2 regions of the Streptomyces sp. NPDC047974 genome follow, and region 1 is predicted to be linked to the other one. Evidence: riboswitches for the same ligand, from Rfam matches in the RefSeq annotation. Region 1 holds a riboswitch; the other holds the start of a gene.
The links. A riboswitch is a leader RNA that binds a small molecule or an ion and turns the genes downstream of it on or off. The one in region 1 is predicted to bind thiamine pyrophosphate.

Region 2: it holds a riboswitch for thiamine pyrophosphate, as region 1 does, so the genes downstream of both, thiC (phosphomethylpyrimidine synthase ThiC) here and thiO (glycine oxidase ThiO) in region 1, are expected to answer to the same signal.

Annotation. Positions count from the first base shown of each region.
Region 1 is NZ_JBEZNU010000003.1:166,850-172,141, reverse strand. It holds gene metF (methylenetetrahydrofolate reductase [NAD(P)H]) at 1-858, opposite strand, end outside; gene thiE (thiamine phosphate synthase) at 989-1,642, opposite strand; gene AB0E19_RS06520 (Rv2175c family DNA-binding protein) at 1,821-2,186, opposite strand; gene AB0E19_RS06515 (FAD-dependent oxidoreductase) at 2,256-3,479, opposite strand; TPP riboswitch at 3,562-3,675, shown strand; gene thiO (glycine oxidase ThiO) at 3,673-4,863, shown strand; gene thiS (sulfur carrier protein ThiS) at 4,860-5,060, shown strand; gene AB0E19_RS06500 (thiazole synthase) at 5,066-5,292, shown strand, end outside.
Region 2 is NZ_JBEZNU010000011.1:52,345-57,636, reverse strand. It holds gene AB0E19_RS17660 (SsgA family sporulation/cell division regulator) at 1-354, shown strand, start outside; gene AB0E19_RS17655 (YibE/F family protein) at 521-1,903, opposite strand; TPP riboswitch at 1,975-2,111, shown strand; gene thiC (phosphomethylpyrimidine synthase ThiC) at 2,106-3,881, shown strand; gene AB0E19_RS17645 (hypothetical protein) at 3,948-4,586, opposite strand; gene AB0E19_RS17640 (metallophosphoesterase) at 4,748-5,292, opposite strand, start outside.

The DNA.
Region 1 (5,292 bases):
GTTGAGCGTGATGAAGTGCAGTCCGGGGACACCCTCGGCCAGCAGGCGCGCGCAGAACTCCGTCGCGAACTCGATACCGATGGAGCGTACAGCGGCGGGGTCGTCCTTGACCGCGAGGATGCGTTCTTTCACATCCGGGGGGAAGGCGGCGTTGCTGAGCTGGGGCAGCCGGTCGAGCGTCTTCACGTTCACGACGGGCATGACCTCGGGGATGATCGGGGTCTCGCAGCCGGCCTTCTCGACGCTGTCGCGCAGCCGCAGGTAGTTCTCGGGGTCGAAGAACATCTGGGTGACCGCGTAGTCGGCGCCGGCCCGGCACTTGTCGACGAAGTGGCGGACGTCGGTGTCCCAGTCCGCGGACCGGGGGTGCATCTCGGGGAAGGCGGCGACGCCGACGCAGAAGTCGCCGGACTCCTTGATGAGCCGGACCAGGTCGGCGGCGTACCGCACGCCCTCGGGGTGCTCGACCCAGTCGCCCAGCGGGTCGCCCGGCGGGTCGCCGCGGAGCGCCAGCATGTTGCGGATGCCGGCGTCGGCGTACTGCCCGAGGACGTTGCGCAGCTCGGCGACGGAGTGGTCGACGGCGGTGAGGTGGGCGACCGGGGTGAGGGTGGTGTCCGAGGCGATCTTCTGGGTGGCCTTGACGGTGCCGCCGCGGGTGGAGCCGCCGGCGCCGTAGGTCACGGAGACGAAGCTGGGGCCGACGGCCTCGACGCGGCGCATGGCGTTCCAGAGGACCTGCTCGCCCTTGGCCGTCCGGGGCGCGTAGAACTCGAAGGAGTACGACGTCCCGGCGGAGAGGATCTCGCGGACCGTGCGGGCGCGGTCCGTACGGACGGAAGCGGTTCCAAGGGCCATATGGGCAGGTTAGACGGGGGTCGGCGAGCCGCGGTATCCGCGTCCGAGGAGTGGACACCTTTTCGGACAGCGGTACGAGGCCCGCCGCGGCGGCCCGCCGGGCGGATCCCGCCGGGGCGGACCGTCGGCGTCAGGCGCCGGCCCGCTCCCGGACGCGCTTGGCGAGGGAGGCGGCGGCCGCGGCCGGGTCGTCGGCCTCGGTGAGCGCGCGGACCACGACGATGCGGCGGGCGCCGGCGTCGAGGACCTGGTCGAGGTTGGTCTCGTCGATGCCGCCGATGGCGAACCAGGGGCGGTCCTGGGCGAGGCCCGCCGCGTACCGCACCAGGTCGAGGCCGGGGGCGTACCGCCCGGGCTTGGTGGGGGTGGGCCAGCAGGGGCCGGTGCAGAAGTAGTCGACGCCGGGTTCGGCGGCGGCCGCGGCGACCTCGGACTCGGCGTGGCAGGAGCGGCCGATCAGCACCCGGTCGCCGAGGATGGCGCGGGCGGCGGGGACGGGCAGGTCGCCCTGGCCGAGGTGGAGGACGTCGGCGCCGATGGCGTGGGCGACGTCGGCCCGGTCGTTCACGGCGAGGAGCTTGCCGTGGCGGCGGCAGGCCTCGGCGAGGACGGCGAGGTGCTCCAGCTCCTCGCCGGCCTCCATGCCCTTGTCGCGGAGCTGCACGATGTCGACGCCGGAGGAGAGCACGGCGTCGAGGAAGGCGGGCAGGTCGCCCTGGCGCTTCCGGGCGTCGGTGCACAGGTAGAGCCGGGCGTCGGCGAGCTGCTCACGAGGTGTGGGCATGGTGGTTCCCCCCGTCGGGTGGCGCCGGTGCCGCGGCGCGGGGGCTGCGGCACCGGCGGTGGTGGTTCGGTGTCCGGAAGCCGGTGTCCCGGGCTCCGGGGTGTCTCGGACCCGGCGTCCCGACGCCGGGTCCCCGGGCTCCGGAGTCACGGACTCGGGCGCCTCGGGCTTCGGTGGGTCAGACGGCGAGCGCCTGGGCGCGGCGCTTCACCTCCGTACCGCGATTCTCGCCGAGGGCCTGCGCGGGCGTGCCGGGCAGGCTCGGGTCCTCGGTGAAGAGCCACTCCAGCATCTCCTCGTCGGAGAAGCCGTCGTCCCTCAGGAGCGTCAGGGTGCCGGCGAGGCCCTTGACGACCTTGTCGCCCTGGATGAAGGCGGCGGGCACCTGGAGCGCGTTGTTCTCCCCGCGGCGCACGGCGATCAGCTGGCCCTCCTTCACCAGCTGCCGCACCCGCGTCACCTCGACGTCGAGCATCTCCGCGATGTCGGGGAGGTAGAGCCAGGCGGGGACGAGAGCATCGATGTTTGCGTCAATCTCGGTCACGGGACAAGCCTGCCATCCGGGACCGACAGTCGGTAGTCGGGCCCGCCCCGGCCGCCGCCGTCCGGGTTGTCAGCGGACGGCGGACTTGAGCGGCACGGCCGGGTCGGCGGCCCGCTCGGGGTCGACGGGGGTGCCGGACTCGATGAGCTTGCGGCCCTGGGCGAGGTCGCGGGGGCGGCCGACGGCGAGGAGGGCGACCGGGACCCCTTCGCGCAGCCAGAGCACCGCCCAGGAGGCGCCGGACGCGTCCCCGCGCCGCACGAGAGTGTCGGCGCCGGTGTGGTGGCCGGCGTACTGGACGAAGCGGCCGAACTGCTCGGACCAGAAGTACGGGACGGGGTCGTACGGCTCCGGGGCGGCGCCGTCGGCTCCGGTGAGGTCGGCGGCGACCGTGCGGGGGCCCTGGAGGGCGTTGTCCCAGTGGTGGACGAGGAGCCGCTCCCCGTAGCGGGCGGAGGGGAAGGAGGCGCAGTCGCCGACCGCGTACACGTCGGGCAGGGAGGTGCGCAGCCGCTCGTCGGCGGTGACGGCGCCGCCGGCGTCGAGGGCGATGCCGGAGCCCGCGAGCCAGTCGGTGGCGGGGCGGGCGCCGATGCCGACGACGACGGCGTCGGCGGGGAGTTCGCGGCCGTCGGCGAGGACGACGGCGCCGGGGCGGACGGTGGCCACGCGCGCGTGGGTGAGGAGTTCGGCGCCGCTCTCGGCGTACCAGCCGGCCATGGCGGTGGTGACCTCGTCGGGCAGGGCGCCGGCGAGCGGGAGGGGGGCGGCCTCGACGACGGTGACGGTGCAGCCGGCCTCGCGGGCGGCGGTGGCGAACTCGGCGCCGATCCAGCCGGCGCCGACCACGACGACGGAGCCGCCGCCGGCCAGGACGGGGCCGAGGCGGACGGCGTCGTCGAGGGTGCGCAGCAGGTGGACGCCGGGGACGCCCTCGGTGCCCGGGAGGGTGAGCGGGTGGGCGCCGGTGGCGAGGACGAGGGCGTCGTACGGGACGGGGCCCGCCTCGGTGTCGAGTTCGCGGTCGGCGGGGCGCAGTCCGGTGACGTCGAGGCCGAGGCGGAGGTCGACGCCGAGCGACTCGAAGTCGACGTCGAAGGCCGAGTGCTCGGCCTTTCCGAGGAGGACCGCCTTGGAGAGCGGGGGCCGGTCGTAGGGCTGGTGGGGTTCGGCGCCGATGAGGGTGACGGGGCCCTCGAAGCCCTGCTCTCGCAGGGCGACGGCGGTCTGTACGCCCGCCATGCCCGCGCCGACGATCACCACGTGCCGCTGGGTCTGCTTCTGCTCGCTCACCCGTCCACCATACGCATCTGACGGATCGTCAGACAGGAGGCCCCCTGTGGAGCTCCGCCGACGGGGGCTAGGGTGGCGGGCACACACCACTCGCGGGAGCCCGGACGCACCGGGCTGAGAGGGAGGCTGACCGGCCTCCGACCGTACGAACCTGATCCGGGTCATGCCGGCGAAGGGAGGGGCGGGAACGCCCATGCGTTCTTCCGAAGGAACAGAAGACCGTCAGGTCACCGACGTCCTCGTGATCGGCGGTGGCGTCATCGGACTCGTCACGGCCTGGCGGGCGGCCCAGCGCGGACTGACCGTCGCGGTGGTCGACCCCGACCCGGGCGGCGGCGCCGCCCGGGTCGCGGCCGGCATGCTCGCCGCCGTCACCGAACTGCACTACGGCGAGGAGACCCTCCTCGGGCTCAACCTCGCCTCCGCCGCACGCTACCCGGCCTTCACGGCCGAGCTGGAGGAGGCCACCGGCCTCGACGTCGGCTACCGCGCCTGCGGCACCCTCGCCGTGGCCCTCGACGCCGACGACCGCGCCCACCTGCGCGAACTGCACGCCCTCCAGACCCGCTGCGGACTCGACTCCGAGTGGCTCAGCGGCCGCGAGTGCCGCCGCCTCGAACCCATGCTGGCGCCCGGGGTGCGCGGCGGGCTCCGGGTGGACGGCGACCACCAGGTCGACCCGCGCCGGCTGGCCGCCGCACTGCTCACCGCCTGCGAGCGGGCGGGAGTGGTCTTCCACCGGGCGCTCGCCGAGCGGCTCACGGTGGCGGGCGACCGGGCGACCGGAGCCGTCCTGCGCGACGGCACGGCGCTCTCCGCCGACCGGACCGTCCTCGCCGCCGGCAGCCTCAGCGGCCGGCTCGCGGGCGTGCCGCCGTCGGTGCTGCCGCCGGTCCGCCCGGTGAAGGGCCAGGTCCTGCGGCTGCGGATCCCCGCCCCGTACGCCCCCTTCCTCTCCCGCACCGTGCGGGCGGTGGTCCGCGGCAGCCACGTCTACCTGGTCCCGCGCGAGAACGGCGAGCTGGTCGTCGGCGCCACCAGCGAGGAGCTGGGCTGGGACACCACGGTGACCGCCGGCGGGGTGTACGAGCTGCTCCGCGACGCCCACGAGCTGGTCCCCGGCCTCACCGAGCTGCCGCTCACCGAGACCCTCGCCGGACTGCGCCCCGGCTCCCCCGACAACGCCCCGATGCTCGGCCCGACCGCCCTGCCCGGCCTCGACCTGGCCACCGGCCACTACCGCAACGGGATCCTCCTCACCCCCGTCACCGGCGACGTCATGGCGGAGGTGCTCACCACCGGCGCCCTGCCCGACGAGGCGCGCCCCTTCTCCCCCCGCCGCTTCCCCACCGCTCTCTCCGCACGTCAGGAGCAGCCCGCATGAACGTGTCCGTGAACGGCGAGCCCCGCGTGCTCGCCGCCCCCGTCTCCCTGGAGGCCCTGGTCACCGGCCTCACCGCCGCCCCGTCCGGGGTCGCCGCCGCCGTCAACGAGACGGTGGTGCCGCGCGGCGAGTGGGCGGCGACGCTGCTCGCCGACGGCGACCGGGTCGAGGTCCTCACCGCGGTGCAGGGGGGCTGAGCGCGATGTCCGACGACGTGTTCGCCCTCGGCGGTACGGAGTTCTCCTCCCGGCTCATCATGGGCACCGGCGGCGCCCCCAGCCTGGACGTCCTCGAACGCTCCCTGGTGGCGAGCGGCACCGAGCTCACCACGGTCGCCATGCGCCGCCTCGACCCCACCGTGCAGGGCTCGGTCCTCTCCGTCCTCGACCGGCTCGGCATCCGCGTCCTGCCGAACACGGCGGGCTGCTA
Region 2 (5,292 bases), on a different contig from region 1:
GAGACCCGGGATCCCTACGCGGTGCGGATGACCTTCCACCTTCCCGGAGACGCGCCCGTGACCTGGGCGTTCGGCAGAGAGCTGCTGCTCGACGGGATCAACCGCCCCAGCGGCGACGGCGACGTCCACATCGCCCCGACCGACCCCGAGGGCCTGTCGGACGTCTCCATCCGGCTCCAGGTGGGCGGTGACCGCGCCCTCTTCCGCGCCAGCGCCCCGCCGCTGGTCGCCTTCCTCGACCGCACGGACAAACTGGTGCCGCTCGGTCAGGAACAGGCACTGGGCGACTTCGAGGACAGCCTGGAGGCCGCGCTCGGCAAGATCCTCGCCGAGGAGAGCGCCGGCCCCGCCTGACGGAACCCGCTCCGTACGCCCGACACCGGCGCCCCTCCCCTCCGTCCGACGCCGGGACCCCTTTCCGTACCGCCGACGCCGGTCACCCCTCCTGCACGGCCGCCGCAGGCGCCCCGCTCCGCCCGGCCGCCGACGCGGCCCGCCCCGTACGGCCGCCGCGCACGCGTCACTTCGCGCGGCGCCGCCGTCCGCCGCGGCTCGCCGCCCGGCCGCCGGCCTCCGCCGCCGAAGGACGGTCGGCCGAGACCACGAGCGCCGCGAGTGCGGTCGTGACCGGCACCGAGGCGACCAGGCCGATCGAGCCGACCAGCGTCCGGACGATCTCCTGCGCCACCAGCTCGCTGTTGGCCACCGTCCCCATGCTGCTCTCCGCGATGGTGAAGAGCAGGAGCAGCGGGAGCGAGGCACCGGCGTAGGCCAGGACCAGCGTGTTGACCACCGAGGCGATGTGGTCGCGGCCGATCCGGATCCCGGCCCGGTACAGGGCGCGCGGCCCCATGCCGGGGTCGGCCTGGTGCAGTTCCCAGACGGCCGAGGTCTGGGTGACGGTGACATCGTCCAGGACACCGAGCGAACCGATGATCACGCCGGCGAGCAGCAGGCCGGACATGTCGATCTCCGGGTAGAGACCGTGGATCAGCCCGGTGTAGTCGTCGGTGTTGCCGCTGAGCGAGGCCCAGCCGATGAAGAAGGAGCCGAGCAGTCCGATCAGCAGCAGCGAGATCAGCGTGCCCAGGACCGCGACCGAGGTCCGGGCCGACAGGCCGTGGCACATGTAGAGCGCGAGCAGCATGATCGCGCTCGATCCCACCACCGCCACGATCAGCGGGTTCGACCCCTCCAGGATCGCGGGCAGGATGAAGAGGGTGAGTACCAGGAAGCTCACGGCGAGCGCGATCAGCGCCATCACGCCCCGCATGCGGCCGACGAGCACGACCGCGAGCGCGAAGATGCCGGCGAGGACCGCCATCGGCACCTTCCGGTTCACGTCCGTCACCGAGTACTGCAGGTCCTTCGGAGCGTCGGGGGCGTAGGCGACCACCACGCCCTGGCCCTCCTCCAGTTGGCGCGGGGCGTCCGGCTGGACGATCTCGGTGAACTGCCGCCCCTTGTCCGGACCGCTGGTGACCTCGATCGTCGCCTTCTCGCACTGCCCCTGCTGTGCGTCGACCGCCTCGCGGCCCTGCGGAGTGGAGGTGTCGCCGGTGGGCGGCACCTGCGCGGCGTTCACGTCCTTGCAGTCCACCTGCTCGACCGCCACGACCTTGCCCTGCTCGGTCTGCCGGTCGAAGCCGACCCCGGTCCGCTCGTGCGCCGGAGTGCCACCGGGCCAGAGCACCACGAGGCCGACGACCACGGCGGTGGCGAAGGGGATGAGGACGGCCGCGATGACTCTTCGCAGATGGCGCGAGACGGGCGCGGCGGGCCCGTGGCTGTGGCTGTGCCCGTGGCCGGAGCCGTGGTCCGGACCGTGCTGGCCGAAACCGTGCCCGTGCTCGTGACCGTGCTCGTGGCCGTGCGGATCGGGGGACTGCTGGGGGGAAGTCACCACCCGATCATCGCAAGAACGGTGGGGGCCCACTGTTCAGCACGCCCGGGAGGGCGCTAGCCTCGTGACACCTTTGCACACGCGGGAGCTCGGAGCACCGGGCTGAGAGGGCGCTGATCACCGTACGCACACGTACGGGAGGAGGCTGCGCCGACCGCCGAACCTGTTACCGGGTAATGCCGGCGTAGGGAGATTCGGTCACATGACCCTTCAGGATGCACGCACGCCTGCTTCCAGCCAGGACGAGCGCACGCCGGGCTGGCACAAGGGATACGTCGAGGGCTCCCGCCCCGACCTCCGGGTGCCGGTCCGCCAGGTGCACCTCACCAACGGCAAGGACGTGACGCTGTACGACACGTCCGGCCCGTACACCGACCCCGCCGTCGACACCGACGTGCGCCGGGGCCTGCTCCCGCTCCGCGAGAACTGGATCATCGCGCGCGGCGACACCGAGGAGTACCCGGGCCGCCCGGTCCGCCCCGAGGACGACGGCATCAAGCACACCTCGCCGCGCGGCGGAGGGCTCAAGAACCTCGACGCGGTCTTCCCCGGCCGTCCGCGGCTGCCCCGCCGGGGGCGCGCCGGGCAGGCCGTGACCCAGCTCGCGTACGCCCGCCGGGGCGAGATCACCCCGGAGATGGAGTACGTGGCGATCCGGGAGAACGTCTCCCCCGAGGTCGTCCGCGAGGAGATCGCGGCGGGCCGCGCGGTGCTGCCGGCCAACGTCAACCACCCGGAGATCGAGCCGATGATCATCGGCAAGCGGTTCCTGGTGAAGGTCAACGCCAACATCGGCAACTCCGCCGTCACCTCCTCCATCGAGGAGGAGGTGGAGAAGATGACCTGGGCGACCCGCTGGGGCGCCGACACGGTCATGGACCTGTCCACCGGCCGCAACATCCACACCACCCGCGAGTGGGTGCTGCGCAACTCCCCCGTGCCGATCGGCACCGTGCCGCTCTACCAGGCCCTGGAGAAGGTCGACGGCAGGGCCGAGGAACTGACCTGGGAGATCTACAAGGACACGGTCATCGAGCAGGCCGAGCAGGGCGTGGACTACATGACCGTGCACGCCGGCGTGCTCCTGCCGTACGTGCCGCTCACCGCGCGCCGCAAGACCGGCATCGTCTCGCGCGGCGGTTCGATCATGGCCGCCTGGTGCCTCGCGCACCACAAGGAGAACTTCCTCTACACGAACTTCGAGGAGCTCTGCGAGATCCTCGCGGCGTACGACGTCACGTACTCGCTCGGCGACGGTCTGCGCCCCGGCTCGATCGCGGACGCCAACGACGACGCCCAGTTCGCGGAGCTGCGCACGCTCGGCGAGCTGAACACGATCGCCAAGCGCCACAACGTGCAGACGATGATCGAGGGCCCGGGCCACGTCCCGATGCACAAGATCAAGGAGAACATCGACCTCCAGCAGGAGATCTGCGAGGAGGCGCCGTTCTACACGCTCGGCCCGCTGACCACGGACGTCGCGCCCGCCTACGACCACATCACCTCCGGCATCGGCGCGGCGATGATCGCCTGGTGGGGCACCGCGATGCTCTGCTACGTGACGCCCAAGGAGCACCTGGGCCTGCCGAACCGCGACGACGTGAAGACCGGTGTCATCACGTACAAGATCGCGGCGCACGCGGCGGACCTGGCCAAGGGGCACCCGGGCGCGCAGGAGTGGGACGACGCGCTCTCCGACGCGCGCTTCGAGTTCCGCTGGGAGGACCAGTTCAACCTGGCCCTCGACCCGGACACCGCCCGTGAGTTCCACGACGAGACGCTGCCGGCGGAGCCCGCGAAGACCGCCCACTTCTGCTCGATGTGCGGTCCGAAGTTCTGCTCGATGAAGATCTCCCAGGACATCCGCCGCGAGCACGGCGGTGACCTGAAGAAGGAGGAGATCGAGGCCGGCATGGCCGAGAAGTCGGCGGAGTTCGCCGCCTCCGGCAACCGCGTCTACCTGCCGATGGCGGAGTAGCGGCCGCCTGCCGTACGAGACCCACCCCGGCCCGCGGTCCACGGGGGGATCGCGGGCCGGGGTGCGTCACGGAGGCGGCCCCGGGCCCCGGTCGGGGTCGGTGGCCGTGGCCGTGAGGGCGGCCTGGAGGAAGGGGACGACGCCGCGCTCCAGGAGGGCGTGGCGCCAGGCGGCGCGGGCCCGGGCGAGTTCGTCGTCGGGGGCGCCGGTCTCGGCGGGGCTGTTGCGGAGGGCGGTCAGGAGGAGTCCGGCGCCCGCGCAGAGCAGTCCGGCGGCGGCGAGGGCGCCGAAGACCAGGCCGGCGGTGAGCAGCGTGGTGCCGAGGGCGGCGTCCGGGGCGAGCCAGCGGACCACGGCGCCGACCAGGAGGAAGATCGCGGCTGCGGTGCCGGCGAGGACCGGGACGAGGACGGTGAGGACCGCGACGGCGCCCGGGGACTCGTCGGGGGCGGGGGTCCGGGGGCGGTTGGAGGCGGCGCGGTCCGCTTCGCGGACCTTGGTGAAGTGCTCGTACTCGCCCGCCGCCGCCGCGGTGATCAGCGCTGTCGCGTTCAGGGCCATCGCGCGCAGCTGACCGGTGGTCAGCCGGGTTCCCGCTCCGGCGAGTTCCGGCCGCTGCGGAGCGGTGCGCAGTGCGTCGTCGAGGACCCGCTCGTACTCGGCGCGGTCCTCGGTCAGCAGGTGCGGAGCCACGTTCATGTGCATCCCCCGATGCTGATGGGCCGGGACCGGCCGTGCGGAACGGCGGTCCGGGCGGAAGCGGAGGAGAGCCTGCCTAACTGGGGAGACCGATGGTAGGGCCGTGAGCGTGCGCGCTGACAGGGGGTTTCCGGAATTCGCCCGCTCCGGATGCGCAGGGTGAGGGGTCAGTCCCCCAGCGGGAGTTGGACGACCAGCAGCTTTCCGGCCATGGTGACGCCGCCGTCCATGGCGATGGCGAGACCGTCGGCGTAGACGTGCGGTCCGTCGACGACCGGGCGGGACTCCTCCTCGCCGTCCTCCGTACCGACCTGGCCGAGGAGGTACGGGATCGGGCTGTGGCCGTGCACGATCCGGGAGCCGCCGTAGGTGCCGAGCAGCTCCTGGACGGCCTGCGGGCCGTCCTCGTCGCGGAAGGCGAAGCGCTTGGTGAACTTCCGGAAGAGGTCCCAGACCTCGTCGGCGTCGTTGCGCGTGAGGACCTCGTGGACCGTGTCGTTGACGTCCTCGATCGTCTGGCCGTATTCGAGGTACGCGGTGGTGTCCGAGTGCAGCAGGAGGTGGTCGTCCTCGCGGACGACGGCGTCGAGCCGGGACATCCACTGGAGGTGGACGTCCTGGAGGCGGTCCATGTCGTGCTTCTGGCCGCCGTTGAGCAGCCAGGCGGCCTGGAAGGTGGCGGTGCCGGCCCCGGAGTTGACGGGCGTGTCGC